DNA from 4 places in the Ruegeria sp. CI5 genome. Region 3 is predicted to be linked to each of the others. Evidence: riboswitches for the same ligand, from Rfam matches in the RefSeq annotation. Region 3 holds a riboswitch; each other region holds the start of a gene.
What was found. A riboswitch is a leader RNA that binds a small molecule or an ion and turns the genes downstream of it on or off. The one in region 3 is predicted to bind cobalamin.

Region 1: it holds a riboswitch for cobalamin, as region 3 does, so the genes downstream of both, ACR0BA_RS10925 (hypothetical protein) here and ACR0BA_RS13995 (DUF1636 family protein) in region 3, are expected to answer to the same signal.
Region 2: it holds a riboswitch for cobalamin, as region 3 does, so the genes downstream of both, ACR0BA_RS00410 (CbtB domain-containing protein) here and ACR0BA_RS13995 (DUF1636 family protein) in region 3, are expected to answer to the same signal.
Region 4: it holds a riboswitch for cobalamin, as region 3 does, so the genes downstream of both, ACR0BA_RS00480 (DUF1636 family protein) here and ACR0BA_RS13995 (DUF1636 family protein) in region 3, are expected to answer to the same signal.

What each region holds. Positions count from the first base shown of each region.
Region 1 covers NZ_JBQFQN010000003.1:50,250-53,449, forward strand. The annotation lists gene ACR0BA_RS10915 (alpha/beta hydrolase family protein) at 1-245, opposite strand, end outside; gene ACR0BA_RS10920 (TetR/AcrR family transcriptional regulator) at 369-902, shown strand; cobalamin riboswitch at 933-1,148, shown strand; gene ACR0BA_RS10925 (hypothetical protein) at 1,235-1,642, shown strand; gene ACR0BA_RS10930 (protein-tyrosine phosphatase family protein) at 1,646-2,149, opposite strand; gene ACR0BA_RS10935 (DNA polymerase III subunit gamma/tau) at 2,305-3,200, shown strand, end outside.
Region 2 covers NZ_JBQFQN010000001.1:88,787-91,986, reverse strand. The annotation lists gene cobA (uroporphyrinogen-III C-methyltransferase) at 1-717, shown strand, start outside; gene cobF (precorrin-6A synthase (deacetylating)) at 710-1,453, shown strand; cobalamin riboswitch at 1,497-1,705, shown strand; gene ACR0BA_RS00410 (CbtB domain-containing protein) at 1,742-1,912, shown strand; gene ACR0BA_RS00405 (CbtA family protein) at 1,916-2,614, shown strand; gene ACR0BA_RS00400 (hypothetical protein) at 2,679-3,173, shown strand; gene ACR0BA_RS00395 (DUF1636 family protein) at 3,161-3,200, opposite strand, start outside.
Region 3 covers NZ_JBQFQN010000004.1:248,402-251,601, reverse strand. The annotation lists gene ACR0BA_RS14005 (hypothetical protein) at 1-22, opposite strand, end outside; gene ACR0BA_RS14000 (hypothetical protein) at 386-685, opposite strand; cobalamin riboswitch at 1,330-1,537, shown strand; gene ACR0BA_RS13995 (DUF1636 family protein) at 1,641-2,039, shown strand; gene ACR0BA_RS13990 (ABC transporter ATP-binding protein) at 2,036-2,842, shown strand; gene ACR0BA_RS13985 (ABC transporter substrate-binding protein) at 2,839-3,200, shown strand, end outside.
Region 4 covers NZ_JBQFQN010000001.1:102,679-105,878, forward strand. The annotation lists gene cobN (cobaltochelatase subunit CobN) at 1-222, opposite strand, end outside; gene cobW (cobalamin biosynthesis protein CobW) at 229-1,284, opposite strand; gene ACR0BA_RS00480 (DUF1636 family protein) at 1,287-1,670, opposite strand; cobalamin riboswitch at 1,753-1,957, opposite strand; gene ACR0BA_RS00485 (LysR family transcriptional regulator) at 2,030-2,905, opposite strand; gene ACR0BA_RS00490 (NAD(P)-dependent oxidoreductase) at 3,014-3,200, shown strand, end outside.

The sequences.
Region 1 (3,200 bases), on a different contig from region 3:
TTCAGCCGCCCGGTCAGCGAATGCTCGAAATCCCGGTAATCATATGTCAGGCAAGCCATACCGCGCTCGGCGGCCAGCCAGCGAGCAAAGTGCTGATAGTAGTCACGTGGCACTCCTGTTGCGCCGTTCAGCACAACAACGGTTTGCGGCTCGACCGCCGGAGTGTAAAGCCGCGCCGCCAGCTGGGTCTGGCCCGACGGAAACTTAAAGTCTTCCACGTCAACCGCGTGCTGCGAATCCAACATCTTTGCCTCCAAACACTCTGGACCGATCGGTCTAATACTTTGTGTCTGGACCAATTGGTCTAGGCCTGTCAATATTTGGCCTGCATGACCCAACGTCCACCAAACACCAAAGATCGCCTGATCGTGACTGCCGCCCGACTGTTCCAGCGCTCGGGCTATAACGGTGTCGGTCTGGCGGAATTGCTGGCCGAAGCGCAAGCCCCCAAGGGTTCGCTTTATCACCATTTTCCAAAGGGCAAGCCGGATCTGGCCCTGGCGGCGGCCAGTTGGGCCTCGGACGGGATGTTGAGCATGATCGCTGCGGCATTCAACGACGCCGCGGATTTTCGCGACGGGGTCACCACTCTGTGCCACAAAATCGCGAAGCTGTTCGACACCTCGGTCCAATGGGAGACCTGCCCGATCGCCGCCACCCTTTTCGAAAGCCCCGACAACCGCGCGTTTCGGGAACATGCCGACCGTCTGTATGAAAGCTGGATCATCGAAGTTCGAAATCACGCCGCGCGGTTCGGAGTTTCCGACCCTGAAAATGCTGCGGACACCCTGTTCATCGTAATGCAGGGCGGCTGGCAATTGGCCCGTGCCCGCAGGGATTCGAATGTGCTGCGCAGACTGCCTGATCTGTTCCCTTGGGACTCACTCCGGCAACCGGGCTGAAACCGTCTTGACTCGATCCCGGGTACACCGCTAGCGATGAGGGGATGGTTCCCGTGCCGTTTCGGTCCGGGATGAAAAGGGAACACGGTGCGGTCCAACCCGGAACTCCGGAGCGGACCAAGGCCGCGACTGCCCCCGCAACTGTAGGCGGAGAGCGATGCCGAAAAACCACTGACCGCAAGGTTGGGAAGGTCGGCAAAGCAAAGACCCGCAAGTCAGGAGACCTGCCATCAAACGTGAAACCGAAACTCGGACGGGGTGTCCGGGCAGGGTCTGGCCTTGAAACCGGCGTCTGTCCAAATCCACCCCGCCCAGCGCGCGGAGGGCGCAACATGATTTGGAAGACCGATACCCATGAATTCGCGGCAACAATCTGCCAGCGCACCGGAAAGAGCTGCCCGGCACTGGCGCGCATGGCACGGGCCATCGCGCAGGCAATGGCGACGGCGCAGGCGGCAACATCCCCCGACTTCCAAGTGGAAGGCAGCAGCGAACTGGCCCATTGCGAACATGGCTGCACGGCGCGGTTCGATGCACGTCCCGAACGGATCCGCGTGTATTGCGGAGCGGCCGCCGACACACCGTCCGGCTGCCTTGATACCTACGCCGACATGCTGTTTGACGACCAGAGCGACGCCCTGCCTGCGCAGGTCATCAGTGATCGACCCTGTGCGATGCTGCAGGCCACGGCGATCATGCCCGTGGTCAGGGCCGAGCGCGAGTTCCGCGCAACCGCCTGAATGTCAGGTCGCCAGTGCCTCGCGCGCTGGGGCGACGGCCCAGTCCATCTGAGCATCAGTCTCAACCGCGCAGGGGCGTACGGCCCGCAGGCGTTTCAGGGCCTGTTCCGGCTGCTCGCCGCTCTCGATCATCAAGCGCAGAACAACCATGCCAGACCGCCCACAACCGCCCCGGCAGTGGACCAGTACCCGCCCGCCGCCCGACAGCGCATGGCGGGCGGCGGCGCTGACTTCGGGCCATCGGCCGGATATCTCGGTCGACGGCGCCGAGAAGTCGGCGACCGGAAGATGCGCCCACCGACAGGCGCGCCGATGAATGTCACAGCCCAATTCGCCCGCACCCACAGAAACCAGTTCGGCAAGGGTTGTCATCGAAATCACCAGCCCCGGCGCCCAGGCTGAAATCAGGTCCAGGTCTCCCTCATAGTCGCCGCCACCGCCGGGAACCGAGGTCAGGGCCAGCGTACCGCCGCCCACCTGCAATGCATGAACCACAAGATTTGTCATCAGACGTTCCCCCCGAAACTGGCTGATTGAACTTGATCCGCGCAGTATGCCTCACACCGCGCGCTCGCCAAAGCGAAAAACCTGCACCGGTGCTGTGGACGCGGGGCACCTGGAACTCTACCCTGCATCGTCAGTACGAATCCGTCAGAGCAGACATGACCACACAGTCCAGCCCCGCCTATCAGGTTCTCGCCCGAAAATACCGCCCGGAAACCTTTGCCGACCTGGTCGGTCAGGATGCCATGGTGCGCACGCTGAAAAACGCGTTCGAGGCGGACCGGATCGCGCAGGCCTTCATCATGACCGGCATCCGCGGCACCGGCAAGACGACCACGGCCCGGATCATCGCCAAGGGCATGAACTGCATCGGACCCGACGGCAATGGCGGCCCAACGACCGAACCCTGCGGCCAGTGCGAGCATTGCGTGGCCATCATGGAAGGTCGCCATGTGGACGTGCTGGAAATGGACGCCGCCAGCCGCACCGGCGTGAACGACATCCGAGAGATCATCGACAGCGTGCGCTATCGCGCCGCCAGCGCGCGGTACAAGATCTACATCATCGACGAAGTCCACATGCTGTCGACCAGCGCCTTCAACGCGCTGTTGAAAACGCTGGAGGAACCGCCCGAGCATGTGAAATTCATCTTCGCCACGACCGAGATCCGCAAGGTTCCGGTCACCGTGCTGTCGCGCTGCCAACGGTTCGACCTGCGCCGGATCGAGCCCGAAGTGATGATCGGCCTGCTGCGCAAGATCGCCACCGCCGAGGGCGCGGAAATCTCGGATGACGCGCTGGCACTGATCACCCGCGCCGCCGAAGGCTCGGCCCGGGATGCGACCTCGCTGCTGGATCAGGCAATCAGCCATGGTGCCGGCGAAACCACCGCCGACCAGGTGCGCGCGATGCTGGGACTGGCCGACCGGGGCCGCGTGCTGGACCTGATGGACATGATCCTGCGCGGCGATGCGGCCGGGGCCCTGACCGAACTGGGCGCGCAATATGCCGAGGGCGCCGACCCGCTGGCGGTGTTGCGCGATCTGGCCGAAAT
Region 2 (3,200 bases), on a different contig from region 3:
GTTTCCTTCATCGGGTCCGGCCCCGGCGACCCGGAGTTGTTGACACTCAAGGCCGTGGACCGGCTGCAGAAGGCCGACGCGGTTCTGTTCGACGATCTCAGCAGCGGGCCGATCCTGAGCCATGCGCGCAAGGACGCCGACCTTGTGGGCGTGGGCAAGCGCGCCGGGCGGCCCTCGCCCAAGCAGGACCATGTCAGCCGCCTGCTGGTGGAATACGCCCAGACCGGCCAACGGATCGTGCGGCTGAAGTCGGGCGATGGCGGCCTGTTCGGGCGGCTCGAGGAGGAACTGGTGGCCCTGCGCGCTGCCGGCATCGCGTACGAGATCATACCGGGCATCCCCTCGGCCATTGCCGCCGCCGCGGCGGCGGGCATCCCGCTGACCCGGCGGCTGACCGCGCGGCGCGTGCAGTTCGTCACCGGCCACGATGTCAGCGGGAAGCTTCCCGAGGACTTGAACCTGCCCGCGCTGGCCGACCCGGGTGCGACGACGGTGGTGTTCATGGGCAAGCGCACCTTTCCACTGCTAGCCGGCGCGCTGCACGCGCATGGGCTGCCTCTGGATACCCCCGCGCTGATGGCCGAGTCGGTCTCGACGCCAGAGCAATCGCTGCACCGGTCCACCGTCGGTGCCTTGGCCGAGCGCCTGGGCTCCGAGATCGGTACCGCGCCGGCGCTGATCCTATATGGTCCGCTGGCGGAGAGCGACGATGATTGATCTGGTCTTGATCGGGATCGGCACCGGCAACCCGGACCACGTGACCTTTCAGGGCGCGCAGGCGATCCGCACGGCCGATCTGATCCTGATCCCGCGCAAGGGCGCCAACAAGGCCGATCTGGCCGGGGTGCGCGAGGAAATCATCCGCAAGGTCACCGACACACCGCCCCAAATCGCCTATTTCGACATCCCCGAGCGCCGGTCGCAGGATGGCTACCTGCGCGGCGTGGATGAATGGCACGACTCAATCGCCCTGCGCTGGCATGAGGCGATGGCCCGTCACCCCGAGGCGCGCACCGTCGCCCTGCTGATCTGGGGCGACCCGTCGCTCTATGACAGCTCGCTGCGAATCGCGGCGCGGCTGGACCCGCAGCCGAACACGACGGTGATCCCCGGCATCACGGCGCTGCAGGCGCTGACGGCGGCCCATGCCATGCCGATCAACGAGATCGGCGCGCCCTATCTGGTCACTACAGGCCGACGCATCCGCGACGAGGGCTGGCCCAGCGCTGCGGATACGGTTGCGGTGATGCTCGATGGCGAATGTTCGTTCCAGACTTTGGACATGGCCGATTTTGACATCTGGTGGGGGGCGTACGTGGGTATGCCCGAGCAGATCCTGATCAAAGGTCCGCTGGCGGATGTGGCCGACGAGATTCTCCGCACCCGCGCCGAGGCCCGCGCCCGGCACGGGTGGATCATGGACATCTACATTCTGAAAAAGCGCGGGAATTGATGCGAAAGGTCGCAAATGGCGATTGCGCCACAGCGGCATTCACGTCTAAATGGACGGGTCTGGTCCTGCCGGAGACATCCGGATGCTAAGAGGGAATTTGGTGCGGCCTGCGCGCAGGTCAAATCCAAAGCCGCCCCCGCGACTGTAAGCGGTGAGCCCTGTTCAACCAGCCACTCCCGATCCGTTCGGGGGGAAGGCGAACAGAGGCGCTGACCCGCAAGCCAGGAGACCTGCCAGGCGAACAATGAAACACCGGCCGTCGGGTGCGGCGGCACAGGAGGACAGAAAATGACGACACAAACGCAAACCGCATCAACGGCACGCGCTGGCATTCTTTCGGCAGTGTTCGCGGCAGCCCTGGGCCTGGGGATCATCACCCTGGCCGGTCACGTTCAGGCATCGGCGCTGCATGACGCCGCCCATGACGTGCGCCACGCAACCGGCTTCCCCTGCCACTAAACAATGTTCAGTCGCATTCTGACCAGCGCGTTGTTCGCTGGTGCTGCAGCCGGGTTGATCGTCGCCCTGCTGCAGTTGGTATTCGTGCAGCCTGTGTTGCTGCATGCTGAACTGTATGAATCCGGAGAGTTGGTGCATTTCGGAGCCGAAGCCGTCTCGGCCCATCCCGAACTGCCGGGCATGTTCTCGGACCTGACCCGCGACGGGCTGAGCGTGGTGTTCACCATGCTGACCTATACCGGCTATGCGCTGGTTCTGGTCGCCCTGATGTCGCTGGCCGAAGCCCAGGGCCACCCGGTTGACGGGCGCACGGGCGTGCTGTGGGGCCTTGCCGGTTTCATCGCCTTTCACCTGGCGCCGGGCTTCACCCTGGCCCCCGAGGTTCCGGGCGTTGCCGCAGCCGATGTGTTTGCGCGGCAGATCTGGTGGTGGGCAACCGTCGCGGCTGCTGGTGTGGCCATGTGGCTGGTCGCCTTTGGTGGCAACATCGTCAGCTATCTGGTTGCGGCCGTGCTGTTGATGGCCCCGCACCTGATCGGCGCGCCGGAACCCGACGTGTTCACCGGGCCGGTTCCGACCGAGATCGGGGCCCTGTTCGCAGCACGCGCCTTTGGCGTCGGCCTTGTGGCCTGGGTGCTGCTGGGTTCGTTTGCCGGGTATTTCTGGCAAAGCGAGGGCAAGCGCGTCGAAGCCGCGGCCTGATCCCCAAAATCCCACGACCCGCCGGCGCCCAACCGGCGGGTCATTTGCTTTTCAAGGAAACAAGATGACACGCTCGCTTGCTCTTTTTGCGATCGGTCTGGTCTTTGGCGGGGGTGCCGGGTTCGTGCTGGCTGCAGCCAACGGCGTCACCTTCGACGGCCACGACCATTCCGACCCCGCTCAACATGGCGGCCACCACGTCGAGGCCATGGCCCATGACCATAGCACCGCCATCAACCTGCCCGCCGGACCGGACGCGCCGGGGCTGGAGATCGCCGTCACCCCCGACCCGATGGCGGGTTGGAACCTGCATGTGATGCCAAAAAACTTCCGCTTCTCGCCTGAGAATGCCTCATTGACGGACAAGCCCGGCGAAGGCCATGCGCATGTCTATGTGAACGGCGTCAAGCTGGCGCGGCTTTATGGCAACTGGATGCACATCCCAGACCTGCCCAAGGGCGAAGCCACCATCGAGGTCTCGCTGAACGCCAACAGCCACAGCCCGCTGGCCGTGGATGGGGTGCCTGTCAGCGCGTCCGTCACGGTTCAGGTGGACTGAAACGCGGGGATCCGCGCCCGCAGACAC
Region 3 (3,200 bases):
GCCCCAAGATCACTTTTCCCATGTTTTCCTCCCATTTTGCGGGAAAGAGTTCCGCCTTCATTCCTGGCGCAAACCACGTACCCATCTGCATATCAAAACCAGTGCCAACAGGTTGAGCACCGGTGCAATCGCCGCGAGCCACGGTTTGGCCGACTCTGAGAAAAGGTCCACCGCAAGGACCCAAGGCAGACCCAGCGGCAAAAGGAATACGCCGGACAATGGGTCTCGTTCCTGTCCAAACCAGCCAAAAGTGCCCGTCACAAACGCAAACAACGCCAACAGGTAAAGGGTCGCGAACGCGATGATGGTTATTCTGCAGACCAAGCCGGACCTCAGCGTATCAAGCCAGTGCTGCGCAGCTGATTTCGGCTACGCATCAAACCGGTCACAACGCGCCTTCGTCGCCGAGGAACTCGATACCAGCTGTCGCGCCATCACTGTAGGCAATACAATTCCACGGAGCCCGATCCTCTCCAACCCCAACGGTAACTTGTGTTCCAGCCTCGCTGAACGCGGATGAGAGCACGACCACTTGCGAATTGTTTGTTGTTTTGGCCACGTCTCGCAGACACGCCTGTTGGGCGGGGGTCAGTTCGGCAGGTGCGCTTGACGTGCTGGTGTCGTCACACGCCGCTAGCAGTACGAAACACGTCGCGCCTGAAATCATCATAACTTTGTTAATCATTTTCTTCTCCTCTTGGGTTCGCTGATGCTTGTGGAATAGGTGGTCCTTTTTGCGTGCTCACGTCTAAGCGGTCCCCGATTTTGCGGCCAATGACATGGCTGGCAGACAGATATCCTGCCGATCCCCGGGACCGTGAACAAAGCGTGCTGACGTGATGAAATCACGGGCAAAAGCCGGTGCGAACTTTCGCGGAAGGGTTCGTAAATTTAATCCCGGCACTGCGTCCTCCCAACGCTGATCTTCGTAAAATGCCTTCCGACCGCCAGCACTCACTCCAGCAGTCGGAAGGGCCCGACGAAACGGGCGACAGCGACAACAACGGAGGTAAAGCTAAAGTTGTGTCGAATTCGTATGTTTGAATCAATCACAGGATAAATCAATGATTTTTCCGCGCGTAAATTTTGTACGCTTGCCAACGATAGGCTTCTGCATTCAAAGGGAAAAGGCGAGGCCGCTCACGGAGGCTTGGCAGTCGGCCCGCTTGCGCCGCCGTGTTTCGGGACCTTCCGAGCTATCTTAATCCAGTTGGTCAAAACGACGTGATTCGCGGCCCGGTCTGTCGCTCAGGTGGTGCCGAAGGGTCGCCTGGATACCTCCATTACGCACCCGCCCAGAACGTCGTTGACAGTGCAACCCGACTCATGGATGAGATTTGCGCTGATGGTTCCCGATCGTTTCGGCGGTCGGGTAAAAGGGAATACGGTGCGGCGCCGTTCTGACGCCAACTCCGTGACTGCCCCCGCAACTGTAGGCGGTGTGCGACCCCCGGATGCCACTGGGCCGATAGGTCTGGGAAGGCGGGGCAAGCCATACACCGCGAGTCAGGAGACCTGCCATCATCAAACGCAACTCAACCCGGGCGGGGTGTCCCGGAAGGAGGCCAAGATGGCATTTTCGGCTTACGCCGCTGACATGACTGGTTCCCTTTCCGCCCCGCGATTTCGCGGAGGGCGAAATGAACCGACAATCAACACATCACATCACGGTTTGCCTATCTTGCCGACCCAAGAGCGCAGCCGTACGCCCCGGGCCTGACCTGATCGGACGATTGCGCGCCGCGCTGGCCGAAGACGACGGTTTGGCAGGTTTTGACGTTTCCGGTGCGGCCTGCATGGCCGGGTGCACCCGACCTTGTACCGTCGCCTATCACGCGCCGGGCAAGGCATCTTACCTGTTTGGCGGCCTGACGTCTGAAGAGACCGGGGCATTGGTGGAATTCGCCCGGCTGTACCAGCAGTTGCGCGATGGATGGTGCAGCTCGGTCGACCGCCCGGCCGGGCTTCGCCACGCGACGCTGGCCCGCATTCCAGCCGCGATGGCTGCGTCTTCGGAAAATGCGGATTGCGCCTCATGAGCGCGCCTTTGCTGTCGGTGGATACCGTCACCTGGGCGCCGCGAAAACGAGCGCCGTTGGTGCTGCACGAGACCAGTTTTGCGCTGATGCGCGGGCAGGTCATGGGGGTTGTGGGGCCGAACGGTGCCGGCAAGACAACCCTTCTGCGGATGATCTACGGCTATCACCGTCCGTCCTCGGGCGACATTCTGGTGGACGGCGTGTCCGTCAAAAGAATGGCCCCCCGGGCGCTGGCGCGTCAGGTTGCCGCCGTGCTGCAGGAGCAGCCCTCGGATTTCGCGCTGACCGTGCGCGACGTCGTGGCGTTGGGACGTGTGCCGCACCGGTTAGGCCTGTCCACGCCCGGCAGTCGTGACCACCAGATCATCGAGTCCGCGCTTCACCGAATGGATCTGCACGGGTTTGCCGACCGTGGGCTGGCCACTCTGTCCGGCGGCGAGCGTCAGCGTGTGATGGTCGCCCGCGCCCTTGCCCAAGAGCCCCGGATTCTTGTGCTGGACGAGCCTACCAACCACCTGGACATCCGCAACCAGCTAGAGGTGTTGCGGCTGATCCGGGACCTCGACCTGACGATCGTCACCTCGCTGCACGATCTGAACCTGGCCGCCGATGTCTGCGACCGTGTTCTGATTCTGAAGAACGGTCGACCCTGCGGCTTTGGCCCAACCCAGACAGTGCTGAGTGACAGGCTGGTCTCTGACACGTTCGATGTCACCGCCCGGCAAGAGCAACTCAGCCTCAGTCACAAACCTCACCTGACCTATCAACTCCCCAATCCCCAACCAGAAGGAAGCTTGGAATGAAACCGACCACCCTAGTCCTGGGCTTGGCTTTGGCCGCCAATACCGCGATCGCGGAAACCACCGTGCAAAGTTGCAATCGAACCGTCACCTTTGACGAACCGCCCAAGGCGGCGATCTCGAACGACGTGAACCTGACGGAAATGATGCTGGTGCTGGGCCTGGCCGACCGAATGGTGGGATATACCGGCATTTCCGGCTGGAAGACGTTGGACGAGGACATGCGCGCCGGAGTGCAGCAGCTGCCCGAGCTGTCGGCCAAGTATCCCAGCAAAGAGGTGCTGGTCGGCGCAGATGCCGATTTCTATTTCGCGGGCTGGAACTACGGGATGAAAGTGGGTGGCGAGGTGACGCCAGAGAC
Region 4 (3,200 bases), on a different contig from region 3:
ATAGGTGTCGACCGACAACGGGTGCTTCAGCGCCGTCAGGTTGGCCAGCCGCAACGAGGGCATCCGCCCCTCGGGCCCGCCGCCGCGATGCCAGCCGGCCGCGAAAGCACCCAGATCGCTGTCCGAAAAGGACAGCACCACCAGATCCGCCGGGCTCTGGCCCAGATCGGTCGGGGTCTCGGTTTCTTCGAGCCCGTGGCTTTCGCGGAAGACGACGTGCATCGGTGCTTACTCGGCGGCCTCGGTGACGCCCGTCAGGATGCCGCGGATCGCGGCCTCGTCGATGTCGTCATGCTCGGCGATGACCACAAGGCGCGAGCGGCGCTCTTCCTCGGGTTTCCACGGGCGGTCATACTGGTGCCGCACCCGCGCGCCGACCGCCTGGACCAGCAGGCGCATCGGCTTGCCCTGAACGGCGGCATAGCCCTTGACCCGCAGGATGTTCAGCTCGTTCGCCAGACGCTCGATATTGGCGACCAGCTGCGCCGGGTCGGTCTGTTCTGGCAACTCGACCACAATGCTTTCGAAATCGTCATGTTCGTGGTCGTCATGGCCATCGTGATGCGAGGGGCGGGCGTCCATGTCGTCCTCGGCTGCGGCCTCCAGCCCCAGCACCACGCGCACGTCCACCGCACCCTCGGCCACTTCGACCACGGGCAGGGGGCGGGGCGCCTCGGCGGCGATGATCTCGCGCGCCTTGGCCACGCCTTCGGGGCCGGCCAGGTCAGGCTTGGTCAGCAGGATGATGTCGGCGCACGAGATCTGATCCTCGAACACCTCGGACAGGGGCGTTTCGTGGTCGATCGAGTCATCGGCCATGCGCTGGGCACCCACCGCCGCGACATTCGGGGCGAAGCGGCCTGCGGCCACGGCCTCGGCATCGGCCAGAGCGATCACGCCGTCCACGGTGATCTTGGAACGGATGTCGGGCCAGTCGAACGCCTTGAGCAGCGGTTTCGGCAGGGCCAGACCGCTGGTTTCGATCAGGATGTGATCGGGGCGCGGGTCGAGCGCCATCAGCGCCTCGATCGTGGGGATGAAGTCATCGGCCACGGTGCAGCAGATGCAGCCATTGGCCAGTTCCATGATGTTTTCCGCCGGGCAGTCGGGGATGGCGCAGCTTTTCAGGATTTCGCCATCGACGCCTACATCGCCGAATTCGTTGACCACCACGGCCAGCCGCTTGCCCTGCGGGTTTTGCATCAGATGGCGGATCAGCGTGGTCTTGCCCGAGCCGAGAAAGCCGGTGATGACGGTGACGGGAAGTTTTTCGAGGGTGCTCATGCTCAGGCTCCAATCGGGGGAATGCGGGCGGCGCAGTTCTTGCGGAAATGTTCAGGGCGGTCGCGCCATTTCACAAGGCCATCATCGGCGGCCAAATATTTGGTGGCGCCTTCGACGATGATCTCGACATGGTCGGATTCGTTCAGGTTTTCATAGACGAAGGTCCAGCGCGACGGCCCGCCGCGCAGAACGATAGAGCAGCCCTGATCGCAGTTCGACAGGCATTCGACCGGCTTCAGGGTGATGCCCGCGGGCAGGTCGGCGGCTGCCAGTGCCTTGTGCAGCAGCGTGCCGGGGCGCTGGGCGTCATCCTCGATGGGTAGCCCGCGTCGGCAGGTGGTGCAGACCAGCAGTTCAACTGGTGTGGTCTCGGTCACGTCTCTCATCCCCCCTCACTCGGTTGTCGGGGGACGGGGTATGCGCGGGCCACGTTGCGGACATGGGCCCGACACCGGAACACCCCGTCCGGTTTGTCTTCGGGCGTTGGCAGGTCTCCCGGCTTGCGGATGTCAGAGCGGCGCTCTGTCGGATGTCCCGCCTTCCCGGCCAGCAGCCAGTGGCATTTGGGCACCCTCTCCGGTCACGGTCGCGGGGGCGGCTGCGTTTGACGGAAAACCGCTGACGCATTCCCTTTTCATCTGCTTGCACAGACACCAACGCAAGCGACATGCGGCACGGGCAGGGGGGTTGTCAAGCGCGCGGGGCCAAGTGCCTCGCGTCGGATCGAAAAAGCGACTTGCCGGGATCAATCCGCGGCATCGCCGGCCAGCCGGTCGCGCAGCCAGGCCAGGAACAACTGGGCAGGGATGGACGGAGGCGCCGCGCTGACGCTGCGGATCAGATAATGCGACTGGGCAAAGGGAATCGCCGGCCCCGCAACCCGGATCGGCGCGCCCTGGGCGATGGCGTTGCGCGCGAACCGCTCCAGAACGGTGGCATAGCCAGCGCCGGCCATCACCAGTTGCAGCGCCGTGACGGTCGTATCCGCCGAATTACGCGCGGGGCGGTCGGGCAGGTCGGTGCCCGTGGCCTCGAAGTACCGCGACCAGTTGTCCTCATACCCCAGAATGTGAATCAACGGGCCGTTTTGCAGGTCTGGCGCCGGGTCCTGCGCCCGGCAGACGGGCACCAGCCGTTCCGAGCACAGCTGTTCGGCCGCAACTCCGGGCCAGTCGCCATAGCCCAGCCGGATTTCCACGTCCACATCCGCAGGCGCGGCCGAGTCGTTCCAGATATGTGACACCAGCCGCACCGGGATCTCGGGGTGCTGGGCGCTGAACGCGGGCAGCTCGGCCGCGATCCAGTAGGTCATCGTCGATATCGCCGCCCGGATGGTCAGCGCCTGCCGCGAGGCGGGGCCGAACAAGCTGTTGGTGGACAGCGCAATATCCGACAGCGCCCGGCGCACGGTCAGCGCATAGGACTGGCCCAGCTCGGTCAGCGACAGGTGTCGGGCGTTGCGGGCAAAAAGCGGCTGCCCGAGGTCCGCCTCGAGCGAGCGGATATGCAGCGACACCGCCGTCTGGGTCAGGCCCAGTTCCTGCGCGGCGGTGGTGAAACTCAGATGGCGGGCGGCGGCTTCGAAGCTGCGAAGCCAGGCCGGATTGGGCAGGCGGTCCATTCAGCACCAAAATATTTTGCATTTAGATTGACTTATTATTCGTTTCTTTTGTCGATGGGCAACGGAAATACTCGTGCCAACGAAATTGCGCCTGCGGGAGGGCAGAACATGAAGGTCGGTTTCATCGGTTTGGGCAATGTGGGGGGCAAGCTGTCGGGGTCGCTGCTGCGCAACGGTATCGACCTGACGGTACACGACTTGAACCCCGATCTTGTGGCGGAGTTCGCCGCCAAGGGAGCAAAAGCCGGTGAAAGCCCGGCCCAGATGATGCGCGATTGCGATGCGGTCATCACCT